Linked DNA regions of Alkalinema sp. FACHB-956. The protein of the gene in region 1 binds, or shares a complex with, the protein of each later gene. Links are inferred from orthologs where the notes say so. Each region holds a gene or a part of one and is shown on either strand. Other genes may lie near its edges.

Region 1 (8,089 bases):
AGTCTATGCCATGACCGGTGGTAGCATCAATCATGGCCGCATTGCCATCAAGCTAACTGCTCTATTTGACAGTCACTTAACAAATAGCGCCTGCATTGTTGGCAACTCCGATATAAAAGTCAATATTCTGAACGCCAACAACTACACCTACCCCGACGCCAGCGTCACCTGCGACGATCGCGACAAAACCACCACCCAATACATCACCTACCCCTGCCTCATTGTTGAAGTTCTCTCCCCCAGCACCGAAGCCTACGATCGTGGTGGAAAATTTCGCCTATATCGCCAAAACCCCATGCTGATTGACTATGTGTTAGTTAGTTCCACCAGCATCGAAATAGACTTGTACCACAAAAATGAAGCAGGCGACTGGGTAATCACTAACTACCAGGCAGGCGACACCATTGAACTCAAAAGCATTAACTTGAGTTTTGCGATCGAACAGATCTATCGCGGTTTAACCCTCACCCCAGAACCCGAATCCGTTTAAACTTCAACTCGCCGATCGCAAAACGGAACACTCAAAAATCACCCTTTTCCTTAGCGGAATTGCTTAATTTGAGCGATCGCGTCTTCTAAGGTAATGCTATCCAAAAGCAAATCGCGATCGCGCGTGTAATCTCCACGGCCCTGGTCAAACTGCTGCAAAAAACGCGCCATTCCCACCGCACCTAACGCCTGCACCAAAGCCTTAATGCCAATCTGCCGTAATTGCGCTGGACTCAAATACAAGTAAGCTATGCACTGAATCCTCTGCATTGAGATGATCTGAATCATTTCGGGGCAAAAACTGGATAATTTGTCTATCTTAAATTCAGTTTTACCACGCCCCCTATGATCTTTCGAGCAGACGATTCCACAGCAGCCCTCAAGCGCAAAGCCTCCATTTTCATCCTAACAGTCATGGCCTTAGCAGGACTATTGGCAACCGTTCTCCACGCCTTTGAACCCCAGCCCCACCTCCTATCCAGAATCATTCCGCCCGCCAGTGCTATCTTTTGCTTCGGCCTTTTGCTATACCTGCTGAAAGTGCCTCAGCAACTCCCCCTCGTCATCAAACTCACATTGGGCTGGAGTTGCTTAATTTTTCTACTCCCAGAATACTTCTTTGTCATTGATGCTTGGATACATCCCGATCGCCGTTTAGTGGATAGTTTCCCACCTATTTCCTCAGGACTGTTTCTGCTAATTTCCGGAATCGTCGTCTTTCTTCAACCCCATCGCGCTATCCAACTTGCGATTGCACTATGGATAACGATCGCAGCACCTGTCGTCATCTATTTTAGTTTCCATTTGCCAGAACTATCTACTCCCCGTGGCATTGACTTAATGATTACCCTTCTGCCTTCCATGGCGATTAACTTTACATTACTTCTGTTTTACTCCCAGCTTCAGGATGCCGTTGTCAAACTTTATCTAGAGCGATTACATTTCAAGGAAGTCGCCGAAAAAGATGGACTCACCGGTATCTTTAACCGTCGAGCGGGTGAAAAATTCCTGCAAACCTTGCTCGATCAGGCGGAAGCGTCGATCGGCATCATCCTCTGCGATGTCGATCACTTCAAACAGGTGAACGATCGCTATGGTCATTTAGTCGGAGATCGGGTGCTACAAGCGATCGCCCATTGTTGCCAAACCCATTTGCGGAAACAGGATATCTTCAGTCGCTGGGGCGGCGAAGAATTTTTAGTCGTCGTGCCTGGAGAAACTGCAACGGAATTGCTACACCTGGCAGACCGGCTGAGAATGGTTATCGCCAATCACCCCATCCCGGAGGTTGGCCATGTCACAGCATCCTTTGGAGTCGCCGTCTTGCAACACCAAGAAACCCTCGCGCAATTGTTTGACCGGGCAGACCAAGCCTTATACCAAGCAAAAAGACTGGGGCGCGATCGTGTGATGCTGGCCCCAGCCTCTCAACCCGTTACCAGCGATCGATCGCTGCGTTAACTCACCGCTGCATTCACGAACGGCGACTCGGTATAACTGCTAGCTGTTTTAGCCGTTAAAAATAATCCTGCAACGCTTTCACCGCTAGGGTTTGGGATTGCATCGATCGAATCGCCGCCGCCGTTGCCTTAGCCCCCGCGATCGTCGTCACGATGGGGATTTTATACATCAGCGCCGCCCGCCGAATCGTGCGCCCATCGGATTGGGCCTCTTCCCCAGAGGGTGTGTTGATAATCAACTGGATTTGCCCGTTCTTGATCCAATCCAGTACATGGGGCCGTCCCTCGTGGAGTTTATAGACCAACTCCACTTCCACACCGTGCTCCTTCAACACTTGACGAGTTCCGCTGGTGGCCACGATCTTGAAGCCCAGATCGATGAACTCCTGCACCACCGACACCACCAGCCCTTTGTCCCGGTTATTGGTGGATACAAACACCATGCCTTCCCGAGGCAAGCGTTGACTCGCACCCAACTCCGCCTTCGCGTAGGCCGTCCCAAAATTACTATCGATGCCCATGACTTCGCCCGTCGATCGCATCTCCGGCCCCAGAATGGTATCCGTTCCCGCGAATTTTTCAAAGGGCAACACTGCTTCCTTCACCGAGATATGGGTCGGAATAATTTCCGATGTAAAATCCAATTCCGCTAGCGTTTTCCCCGACATGATCCGCGCTGCTAACTTAGCCAAGGGTTTTCCGATCGCTTTAGAAACAAACGGCACCGTTCGAGAGGCGCGGGGATTGGCTTCTAGGATGTATACCTGTTCCCCTTGCACGGCGAACTGGATATTCATCAAGCCCACGACTTTCAGAGCTTTGGCCAGTTGCACCGTCCAAGTACGAATTTGCGTCAGCACGCTCTCGGGCAACGACACCGTCGGAATGGAACAAGCGGAATCCCCCGAGTGAATCCCCGCCTGTTCAATGTGCTCCATGACGCCCCCGATTACCACCTGACCCGTCGCATCGGCGATCGCGTCCACATCCACCTCGATCGCGTTTTCTAAAAACTTATCGATCAAAATCGGGTGATCCGGCTCCACCTGTACGGCGTAAACCATGTAGCGTTCCAATTCCGCATCGGAATAGACAATCTCCATAGCCCGACCGCCCAGCACATAACTAGGCCGCACCACCACCGGGTAACTAATCCGGTTGGCCACTTCCCGCGCTTCCTCGTAACTGCGGGCGAGGCCGTTGGCGGGCTGCTTGATGTCCAACTCCCGCAGAATTCTTTCAAACCGCTCCCGATCTTCGGCAGTGTCGATCGAATCCGGTGAGGTGCCCAGAATCTTGGTTTCAACGGTTGCGGAATCGCTGGCTAAATATTCTTGCAACGGGACTGCCAACTTCAGCGGCGTTTGCCCCCCAAATTGGATAATCACACCCCTGGGATTTTCCGCTTCCAAAATGTTGAGCACATCTTCCTTGGTCAGCGGTTCAAAGTACAGGCGATCGCTGGTGTCGTAGTCCGTGGAAACCGTTTCTGGGTTGGAGTTGACCATGATCGTTTCATAGCCATCATCCTGTAAGGCAAAGGAGGCATGGCAACAGCAATAGTCAAACTCAATCCCTTGCCCAATCCGGTTTGGCCCCCCGCCCAGGATCATAATTTTGGGTTTATCGGACGGCAGCACTTCCGTTTCCGTTTCGTAGGCGGAGTAATAGTAAGGCGTCAGCGCTTCAAATTCCGCCGCGCAGGTGTCAACGGTTTTGTAGACCGGAATCACCCCGAGGGATTTGCGGTAGCTGCGGACTTCATCCTCGTGGGTGCCCGTCGCAAAGGCAATTTGCCGATCGCTAAAGCCCTGCCGTTTGATGGCGTATAGGGTGTCCTGATCGAGGCTGGTTAAGGCGGTCGATCGGAGGAATTGTTCCGTTTTCAGTAAATCCTGCAACTTATCCAGGAACCACAGATCGATCGCGGTTAATTCATGAATCTCCTCAACGGTCATCCCACTCAGCATGGCGTGGCGCAGGCTGAAGACGCGCTCCGGGTTGGGTGTCCGCAGGCTAGCCCGAATTTGTTCAATCGCTGGCAAGGTTTCCTCGCGATCGCAGCCCCAGCCAGCTCGCCCCGTTTCCAGCGATCGCAAGGCTTTTTGGAAGGACTCTTGGAACGTCCGCCCGATCGCCATCGCTTCCCCCACGGACTTCATTTGCGTGGTTAGGGTGGGCTGGGAACCGGGGAACTTTTCAAAGGCAAAGCGAGGAATTTTGGTGACGACGTAATCGATCGTCGGTTCAAAGCTGGCCGGGGTCTTTTTCGTGATGTCGTTGGGGATTTCATCTAACGTGTAGCCCACGGCTAACTTCGCCGCCATTTTTGCGATCGGGAATCCCGTAGCTTTCGAAGCCAAGGCCGACGATCGCGACACGCGCGGATTCATCTCAATCACAATCACTTCGCCCGTTTCAGGATTGACGGAGAATTGAATGTTCGATCCGCCGGTTTCGACGCCGATTTCGCGAATGATTTTAATCGAGGCATCCCGCAGGCGTTGGTATTCCTTGTCCGTTAGCGTTTGCGCTGGTGCAACAGTGATGGAGTCGCCGGTGTGGACGCCCATGGGATCAAAGTTTTCGATCGAGCAGATAATCACCACGTTATCGGCTAAATCCCGCATCACTTCCAGTTCGTATTCCTTCCAGCCCAGCAGCGATTTTTCAACTAGAATCTGCGAAACGGGGCTGGCGTCTAACCCGGACTGGGCGATCGCTTCGTATTCCTCTTGGTTGTAGGCAATACCGCCGCCGGTGCCCCCGAGGGTAAAGGCTGGACGAATAATCAACGGATAGCTACCAATTTCCTGGGCGATGCGCTTGGCTTCTTCCATCGTTTCTGCCAAGCCGGAGGGACAGACACCGACGCCAATCCGTTCCATGGCCTCTTTAAAGAGCTTGCGATCCTCCGCCATTTCGATCGCGGGCAGTTTCGCGCCAATCAGTTCAACGTTATAGCGATCGAGCACCCCACTCTTAGCTAGGGTAACGGCAAGGTTTAAGGCGGTCTGTCCCCCCATGGTGGGCAGGAGGGCATCGGGGCGCTCCTTGGCAATGACTTGCTCCACCAGTTCGGGCGTTAGGGGTTCGATGTAGGTACGATCGGCAGTCTCCGGATCCGTCATGATCGTAGCCGGATTGGAGTTGATGAGAATGACCTCATATCCTTCATCCCGCAGTGCTTTACATGCCTGCGTCCCCGAATAGTCAAACTCGCAAGCCTGTCCAATCACGATCGGGCCCGAGCCAATTAACAGGATCTTTTTGAGGTCATTACGACGCGGCATGGCAATTAATCTTGAGGTGCAGAAATCCAAACTATTGTAAGGGATGAGGGGCTTTCTAAAAGAGCCGACCCAAGGAAGAGTTCTGGAGAAATTCTAAAGGAACGGCAAGCTGAAATGCTCCTCCTAGGGGACAACCTATCCAGGTCAGTCTAGGTAGTGAGCCATGTCAGAATTAGCTGATAAGTCGTCAGCATTCGCTGATAGTCTAGGCAGTTGCTGATAGTCTAGGCAGTTGCTGATAGTCTAGGCAGTTGCTGATAGTCTAGGCAGTCGATCGCGACTATTGCGCCACCAATTGTGCTGTTAGGTGTGACATCAGTCATCCTTCCATTCACCCTTTGGGTTCTGGAATCGACGCGAGTCTACGGGTTGCTGCGATCGTGCCTAGAGGGGACTTTCCCCCGTTGGCGTAAATTTTATTCCTTGAGGGTTGGCGGTTTTCCCCAGGGCTTTGGCGGCACCTTGGTTGCGGGAAACGGAGACGCCCTTGGCATTCCCTGAGTAAACAATGATTTCCTTCTGCCCAGACCAGGTTTTCTGGGTTCCCTTAGGCAAGGTTGCCGAGGTTTCGACCTTGCCATCCACTTCCACTTCCACCCAACTGTCGTCTGTCACATTGAGATTCACCGTGACGGCTCCGGGTTGGGGGGCGGCGGATGGGCTAGCGGCAGCTTGAGGACTGGCGGCAGCTTGGGGGGCTGGCGTGGTCGAAGTTGCGGCGATGGTTCCCGATCGCCCGTCGGTGATTGGTTGGGGGCTTGGGCTGGGAGCCGGGGGAACGGTCGTTGCCCCACTAGGACTGGCGGGTTCGGGGGTGGGCGTCCGGTTTTGGGTGAGCAGGAATACCATACTGCCCAGGAGAACTACCCCTAAAATTCCGGCCAACACCGGCAGTCGCCAATTGGGCCTGTCAGAGGGGGTGTTCAGCGATCGCGTCCAAGAACTCGGCAAATCCTGGAGCATTGTGCTGGAACTAGCGATCGGTTCAGCGGTAGGTGCAGAAGAATTGGAGCGATCGCCGACGGTTGAAGCGTTGCGAGGGGTCGCGTTCGAAGGGCTAGTTTCCACCCGCCGGGTCGGATTGGGCACAGAAGACTGGACAGGAGCTTGGATCAAAGGCTCAGCAGGACGGGCAGTGACAGGTTGCGAGTAGGTGACGACGGGATTGGGAATGCTACTGGTGGTCTGTTCCAGCGGAAATTCATGGGAAATGGCGGTACCATCCAGCCCAACCAAATCGGCATAGCGTTTGATAAACCCCTGAACAAAAATGGGTTCCGGCAGCTTGTAGGTCTCTGCTGCCTCCAATGCCTTCAAGAGCCGCAGCGGAATGTAAGTCTTAGTAGAAATCTCATTCAAAGAAATTCCCTGAGCTTCTCGGGCTTGGATGAGCTTTTCTGCGATCGCTTTGAGTGTTTCTGCTGCAAACTTGTCCACTGCTTTCTCTCCCTAAGCCGATACACCAACACCCTGAAAATTTCTGCCTGAATACCCTATTTCTAAAGACCTTAGCAATGCGATGGAACGTTCATCAAGCCAGTCTTCACCTTCATCAAGCCAGTCTTCACTTTGCTGAATGAATCCAGGGATGGCTGAATTTAGGGGTGTGATTACGCAGGCTAGAACATCTTTGGGAAATCGCAAGAAATTCTCAGGTTGCCCACGAATCTATGGGACAGTTTACAGGGTCAAGAGGCGGATGAGAACACTCTCTGTGGAGATCTCAAGGGAAGATGGGCCGTGTTAATTGCAGCTAATCTAGCCCCCCAGCCACTCTGCAACCAATTCCGGTTGCTTTTTCGTGGCAAAAACTTTGATGGCGTGATAGCTGACTTTTTCCCGCAGGCGGTAGACCTGCTTGATGGGCATATTGAGGGCTTCGGCAATGGTTTCCTGAGTTTTTCCCTGCAAGTATAATTTCAGCCATTCAGAGGCTTCCGGGCCAACTTTTTCATCGAGGTAGGCAGCCAAGTTATCCACCACCGCTTCCCGAATTTCCTGCTGTTGGGCTTGGGCTTGGGCATCTTGATATTCGCTAATGGCTTGGCCATCCAATAGGCTAACGGATCCGTCAGCATCATCTGGATTGACCTCTTCAGACACCAGACGGATAAAGTCGGCGGTGGGCACTTGGGTCATGCCGCCCCGCTGCGATCGGCGCAGATAGTTGACAAAGCGATACATCAGCAAGGGCTGGTTGCGGATGGGGCGCAGGCAATATTCTTCAGTCGCGGCAAGTACCAAGGCATTCCGTAGCCGGGGATCGGGGGTGCATTGGCTGATCCAAGCAGTTTGCTGTTGCAGATAGGAGTCCTGCTGCATTAACTCTTGAATCACTTCCTGCAATACATCCACCACCGTCCGCTGCCGATCGCGGGAGAGGGAAATCCAAGTCTTAATTTTATTGCGTAGTAAAAATAAGCCGCTGAGGCGTTGGATCAGATTGCGATAGGCCCGTTCAGGGGAGGCGTTGAGATAGCGATCCCGCAGGATGCGATAGCGATAATCCATTGCTTGGCGGGCAATGTCTAATTGGGTATGACTAAAGGTATCGAACTGCTCTTGGTTTTCTCCCAGTAACCAGGACACAATGGCCCCATGGGCATTTGCTTGGCCCGGTAAATCTGTCTGCAACTGCGATCGCCATTCCTGCGCTAACTTGCCTGCTAGAGTCATGGTTCACTGTCCTTCCATTCCCGCTTAACTTTAGAGTGTGCCGCACTTCGTCAATTTCACACACTTACCCGTTCGGGTAATCTCATTTCTCCGATTGTTTGGTAGCTCCAGCTAACTAGGTATATGGCTGTTGTCAACGTGGTTATGCAAAGGAGGAATGCAAATGCGGGG
Region 2 (5,039 bases), on another replicon or contig:
TTCCAGTCCTTGCGAGAACGCGAGACTGAGGCAAATTGTCATGGTTGAACCCATCGTCAGCTCCATCAGAGTCGTCCCTGATCCCCAGCTGTTAGCACTTGGGAGCTAACAGCTGGGGTTTACTGCCGTGGTGAACCCCCTCCGCTAGTCATGGGGAGCGGACAGGACTCCTTCGCTGGAACCATTGAGATAGGACAGTAAAACTTCTAGGCGATCGGGTTGCGCGAGGTACAAATAGCCAATCAATGCTTCAAATCCAGTTGCTTGTTGATAGATTTGAGCATCCACTCGCTTGTGGCGGGACGAAGCAGCGTTACGGCCTCGGCGAACCCAGTCCCACTCGACTTCCGTTAAGTGGGGCGCTAATTGCTGAAGATAGTTCGCTTGCGCTTCAGCACGGACTTGAGCCACCACACGATGGTGGTAGGTATCGATACGCTGGGGGGGGAGCAGCAGAGCTTGGCGAATGTAAAGTTCGTAGACCGCATCTCCAAGATAAGCCAAGGCTGCGGGAGAAAGGGATTGAACTTTGCGCAGGGGCAAAGGACGGGGTGCCAACAAAAATGACTGGCTCAAGGGAGAAGCGGTCTCTGTAGAACTCACTGGAACATACAACTCACAGAAACATTGCCAAGAATTACAAGAATAAAAGGGCTATCCAGACGATCGCTGGATAGCATTGGCCAAGAATCACTTCAGGGTTCAGGCGGATTTGACGTTCGCGATCGCTTCATCCACAGAAGCTTGCAGGGCTAAAAACTTTTCTAGCCGAACGAGCTTAACGGTCTGGGTCACACGAGGGTTTGTCACGATCTGTAGGGTTCCAGCATCAGATTGCGCTTTTTTTGCAATCTGAACCAGCGCCCCTAAGCCAGAACTGTCGATCATGTCGATCTTAGAGAGATCCAAGACGACATTTTTAGGACCTTCATCAAGACACTTATTGAGCACTTTACGGAAAGTGGCCTCAGAAAAAGCATCCAGAAGACCTGTGAGGCGAAACAATTGGTAGTTATCCTTGACTTCGCGAGTGCCTCTCAAGCTAACGGTCAAGGTCAGTTGCTCAGGTATAGCGGGCCTCCTCGCTCCATAGTCCAACAATCCGACGAACCAGTATACACTCTTTCTGACGGAATACGCTATTCATTGCTAGAGCAGCGATGATTTGCCATGGCTTGGACAAACTGCTCAAACAGATAATCCGCATCGTGGGGGCCGGGGCTGGCTTCGGGGTGGTACTGCACAGAAAACATGGGCAGTGTTTTATGCTTTAGGCCCGCAACGGTGCGATCGTTCAAGTTTAAATGGGTTACCTCCACAGTAGCATTGGGCAGGCTCTCAGGGTCGATCGCAAAGCCATGGTTTTGGCTGGTAATTTCCACCCGTTGGCTGAGTCCGGCGGGATGGTTGAGCCCCCGGTGGCCAAACTTGAGCTTGAAGGTTTCCGCACCCATGGACAGCCCCAAAATTTGGTGGCCCATACAGATACCAAAAATCGGTTTGTTGGCCGTTAGCAGCGCCTGGGTCGTGGCAATGCCTTCCGTTACAGCAGCGGGATCTCCTGGCCCATTGGACAGGAAAATCCCATCGGGATTGTGGCTGAGGATTGCCTCGGCTGGGGTGTTAGCAGGTACCACAATCACGCGACAGCCATAGCTTGCCAGCCGCTTCAGAATATTACGCTTAATGCCAAAATCGATCGCAACCACGGTGAAAGCTTTTTCTGGAGAAGCCGTGGGGCTAAATTCCCAGTCGGTTTCGGTGGCTTCTGTCCATTCGTAGGGCTGCTCGGTGGTGACTTCCTTAACCAGATTTAAGCCAGCCATGCTGGGAGCGGCTTGCACCTGTTGAAGCAAGACTGCGGGATCCAAAACTTCCGTTGAGAGTCCTCCGTTCATGGCTCCCGACGATCGCAGACGACGGGTGAGGGCACGGGTATCAATGCCATAAATCCCAATCAGATTGTGTTGCACCAGATAGTCTTGCAACGACTGGGTCGATCGCCAGTTGCTAGGCCGCTCACAGATATTGCGGGCAATGACGCCTCGCACATGGGGCTGGTGGGATTCTTCATCCTGGGGATTGACGCCCGTATTGCCCAATTCCGGATAGGTGAAGGTGACAATTTGGCCCCGATAACTCGGATCGGTCAGCACTTCTTGGTAGCCCGTCATGCCCGTGTTAAACACCACTTCTCCGATCGTGGTTCCCGTTGCGCCGAAGGAGAAGCCGTGGTAGCTCGTACCATCCGCCAAGACCAGCAAGGCGGGTTGAACTGAAGAGAGGGTCATAGACTCAGCCTGTGCAAATGCCTGTGAAAATAAATCCTGCGTATTATCTCACCTTTATTGAAACCAAGATGGGGCAGAATTGAGGATTCCTAAAAAAATTTCGTTTTTGGCAGGGGACAAGTTTGTAGACGGGAAATATCCTGGATACAGACCCTTTTGCGATCCCGTCACCATGGCTAACTTGCTGATTCCTGTTAAACCGCATTCTGAGTCCAGGATGTGGGCTGCCACAATCAGCCTGATGCGATGGGGCTTGGGAGGCGCGATCGCGGTACTTTGCGCTTCCTGCCAAATCATAGCGTCTCCCCCCTTGGGCAATCCCACCCCGGCAGACAATGCAACACCCACCACCAGCGCCCCACCAATAGCAACTGGCAAGCCCCCCTCTACATCGGCCACCTCCACACCAGCCCAGCCGACATCGACCCAGTCGGCTCCATCCTCGGCCAAAGCCTCTAGACCTGCTGGGACTCAGCTGACTCATACTAGGCCAGAGGTAAACTTGGTGGAGAGTCCGGTCTTTCAACTGGCATTAGACAAGGCGGAAAGCGCGGATAGCATTGCCCAATCGGCCCAATCGCCAGAGGACTGGACGTTGGTCATCGATCGCTGGAAATCGGCAATTCAACTGCTGAAGCAAACTCCGAAAGGCGATCCGAACTATAAAGAAGTGGCTAGGCGGTTAGCGAGTTTTCAAGCAGGATTATCCCGCGCTCAGCAAAAACTGGCCCGATCGCAGGGACGAACGGGGGGAGAGCGCTATGTTGCGGTGGATCCCAAAATTTCTGAAGAGGGAGATGTCGTCAGTCTGGCCCCAGCAGGTAATCGCGTGTATCGGGTTGCCATCAAGTATTACCAAGGTGGCATTCCGGTGGTGGATGTGCTGTTTAACGGGAAGTACCGCTTTGAAATGATGGTAGATACGGGGGCCAGTGGCACGATGATTACCCAGGATATGGCCCAGGCCCTGGGCGTGGAAACCATCGGCTCTGTACCCGCGATGACCCCCGCCGGATCGACCCAATTCAATGTGGGCTACATCAAATCGATGGCAGTGGGGGGTGGCACGATTTATGATTTTCCCGTCGCGATCGGGCCTGTGGCGCTCCTCGGTCACGATTTCTTTGGGGATTGCGACATCAGCATTAAACGCAATCAAAACCTAGTGGAATTTTCCCGTTGCTCTAACTAAGGCGAGGCCAGCACTACTTCCCTGGCCTCGGTGTTGAACTCGGTGTTGGACTCGGTGATCGCTAGACGTGAGCCAACGGTGCCCTACCAGATCGATCGTAGGTTGACCCCTAAGCCCGGAAGCTCAGGGTCGCCAATAACCATTTCAGGATGATCCAAAATTTCCACCGCTTGATTGGGGCGATAGATCCACACCAGTTGGGCTTGCCGATCGATCAGCCAGCCCAACTGCGCTCCATTGTCGATGTATTCCTGCATCTTGGCTTGCAGCGCCTCTAAACGATCGCTGGCTGATTTCAGCTCAATCACAAAATCGGGACAAAGCGGCGCAAAGGATTGTTGTTCCTCCGGCGTTAAAGCCTCCCAGCGATCGCGGCGAATCCAAGACACATCCGGCGATCGGGTTGCGCCATTAGGCAAGGTAAAACCTGCACTAGAGTCGAACCCTAACCCCGTTCCGTCTTGTTCTATCCATATCCCCACCTGCCCCACTAAATTGAAAAGCCGATTACCTGTGTCGGAATCGGTGGGTGCCATGACCAAGACTTCTCCTTGAGCCGTTCGCTCGACTCGTAAATCTGGGTTGCTGCGGCAAAATTCATAGAACGGCTGCTGCATCGTTTACAAGCTGAGAAAACTACAAACGGAGAAAGGTGTAAGCGAAGTCATTGGTCTGCTTTAAGCCTTGAGAAATGCCACCAATTGCTCTAGTTTGTCCCAAGCGGCACCACTATCAATCACCGACTGGGCTAGGGTCACCCCTGCCGCGATCGAGGTCACTTTTTCACCCACTTGTAGGGCTAAGGCCGCATTGAGGGCCACAGCATCCCGCTGGGCTAGGCTACCCTTGCCTTGTAGAATATTGCGCAAAATCTCAGCATTTTCCGGCACATCACCGCCCTTTAATTGCGCGATCGGGGCCGCTGTAACACCCACCGCTGCGGGATCCAAGGTTTGTGTCTGAATCTCCCCTGCCGCCAGCACCGCCATGTCACTGAGATCCCCTAAGCCCGCTTCATCCAATTTTTCACGGCCATAAACCACGATCGCCCGTTGCTTGCCCAGTTGTTGCAACGCTTCAGCGATCGGTTGCACCAATTCCGGCTTATACACCCCAATCACCTGCCCCGTAGGATTGAGCGGATTGACCAACGGCCCCAGCAGATTAAACACGGTGCGAATTTTTAATTGTTTGCGTAAGTCCGACACCGCCTTCATGGCTGGATGCCAACCGGGGGCAAATAGAAACGTCACGCCCACCTCCGGCACCGCTGCATGAATTTTCTCCGGGGGCGCAGCGAGATTTACCCCCAACGCTTCCAGCACATCCGCCGACCCCACCCGACTGGAGGCCGATCGATTGCCATGTTTGGCAACCGCCACCCCAGCCGCAGCCGCCACAAAAGCCACGGCGGTCGAAATATTAAACGTGGAAGCCCCATCCCCGCCCGTCCCGCAGGTATCAATCAATGGCGTCGGCATCGTGGCACCCGTACTGGCGATCGCCTGACCTTGCAAAATCCTAGCCATACCTGCCAGTTCATCCCCCGAGACACC

Evidence for each region. The genes of interacting proteins can lie anywhere in the genome.
Region 2: the proteins of carB (region 1) and carA are in contact, whole or in part, in a solved structure (PDB 1KEE), measured with the Escherichia coli proteins. The link is inferred for Alkalinema sp. FACHB-956 from one-to-one orthologs.

Annotation. Positions count from the first base shown.
Region 1 is NZ_JACJRC010000021.1:55,584-63,672, forward strand. The notes cover bases 1,806-5,565. They hold carB (carbamoyl-phosphate synthase large subunit), read right to left. Parts: upstream 5,243-5,565; coding sequence 2,006-5,242; downstream 1,806-2,005. Other genes in these bases: H6G21_RS19140 (GGDEF domain-containing protein), read left to right, coding at 1,806-1,950. Also shown: H6G21_RS19130 (Uma2 family endonuclease), read left to right, coding at 1-490; H6G21_RS19135 (hypothetical protein), read right to left, coding at 541-732; more of H6G21_RS19140, read left to right, coding at 835-1,805; H6G21_RS26310 (helix-turn-helix domain-containing protein), read right to left, coding at 5,627-6,679; H6G21_RS19155 (HetZ-related protein 2), read right to left, coding at 7,001-7,918. UniProt on the Escherichia coli protein: Large subunit of the glutamine-dependent carbamoyl phosphate synthetase (CPSase).
Region 2 is NZ_JACJRC010000042.1:16,430-21,468, reverse strand. The notes cover bases 216-3,086. They hold carA (glutamine-hydrolyzing carbamoyl-phosphate synthase small subunit), read right to left. Parts: upstream 2,292-3,086; coding sequence 1,140-2,291; downstream 216-1,139. Other genes in these bases: H6G21_RS23865 (retropepsin-like aspartic protease), read left to right, coding at 2,797-3,086; H6G21_RS23870 (hypothetical protein), read right to left, coding at 2,346-2,741; H6G21_RS23880 (anti-sigma factor antagonist), read right to left, coding at 703-1,059; H6G21_RS23885 (ribonuclease III domain-containing protein), read right to left, coding at 216-576. In the rest of the region: more of H6G21_RS23885, read right to left, coding at 145-215; more of H6G21_RS23865, read left to right, coding at 3,087-3,483; H6G21_RS23860 (Uma2 family endonuclease), read right to left, coding at 3,567-4,100; trpD (anthranilate phosphoribosyltransferase), read right to left, coding at 4,161-5,039. UniProt on the Escherichia coli protein: Small subunit of the glutamine-dependent carbamoyl phosphate synthetase (CPSase).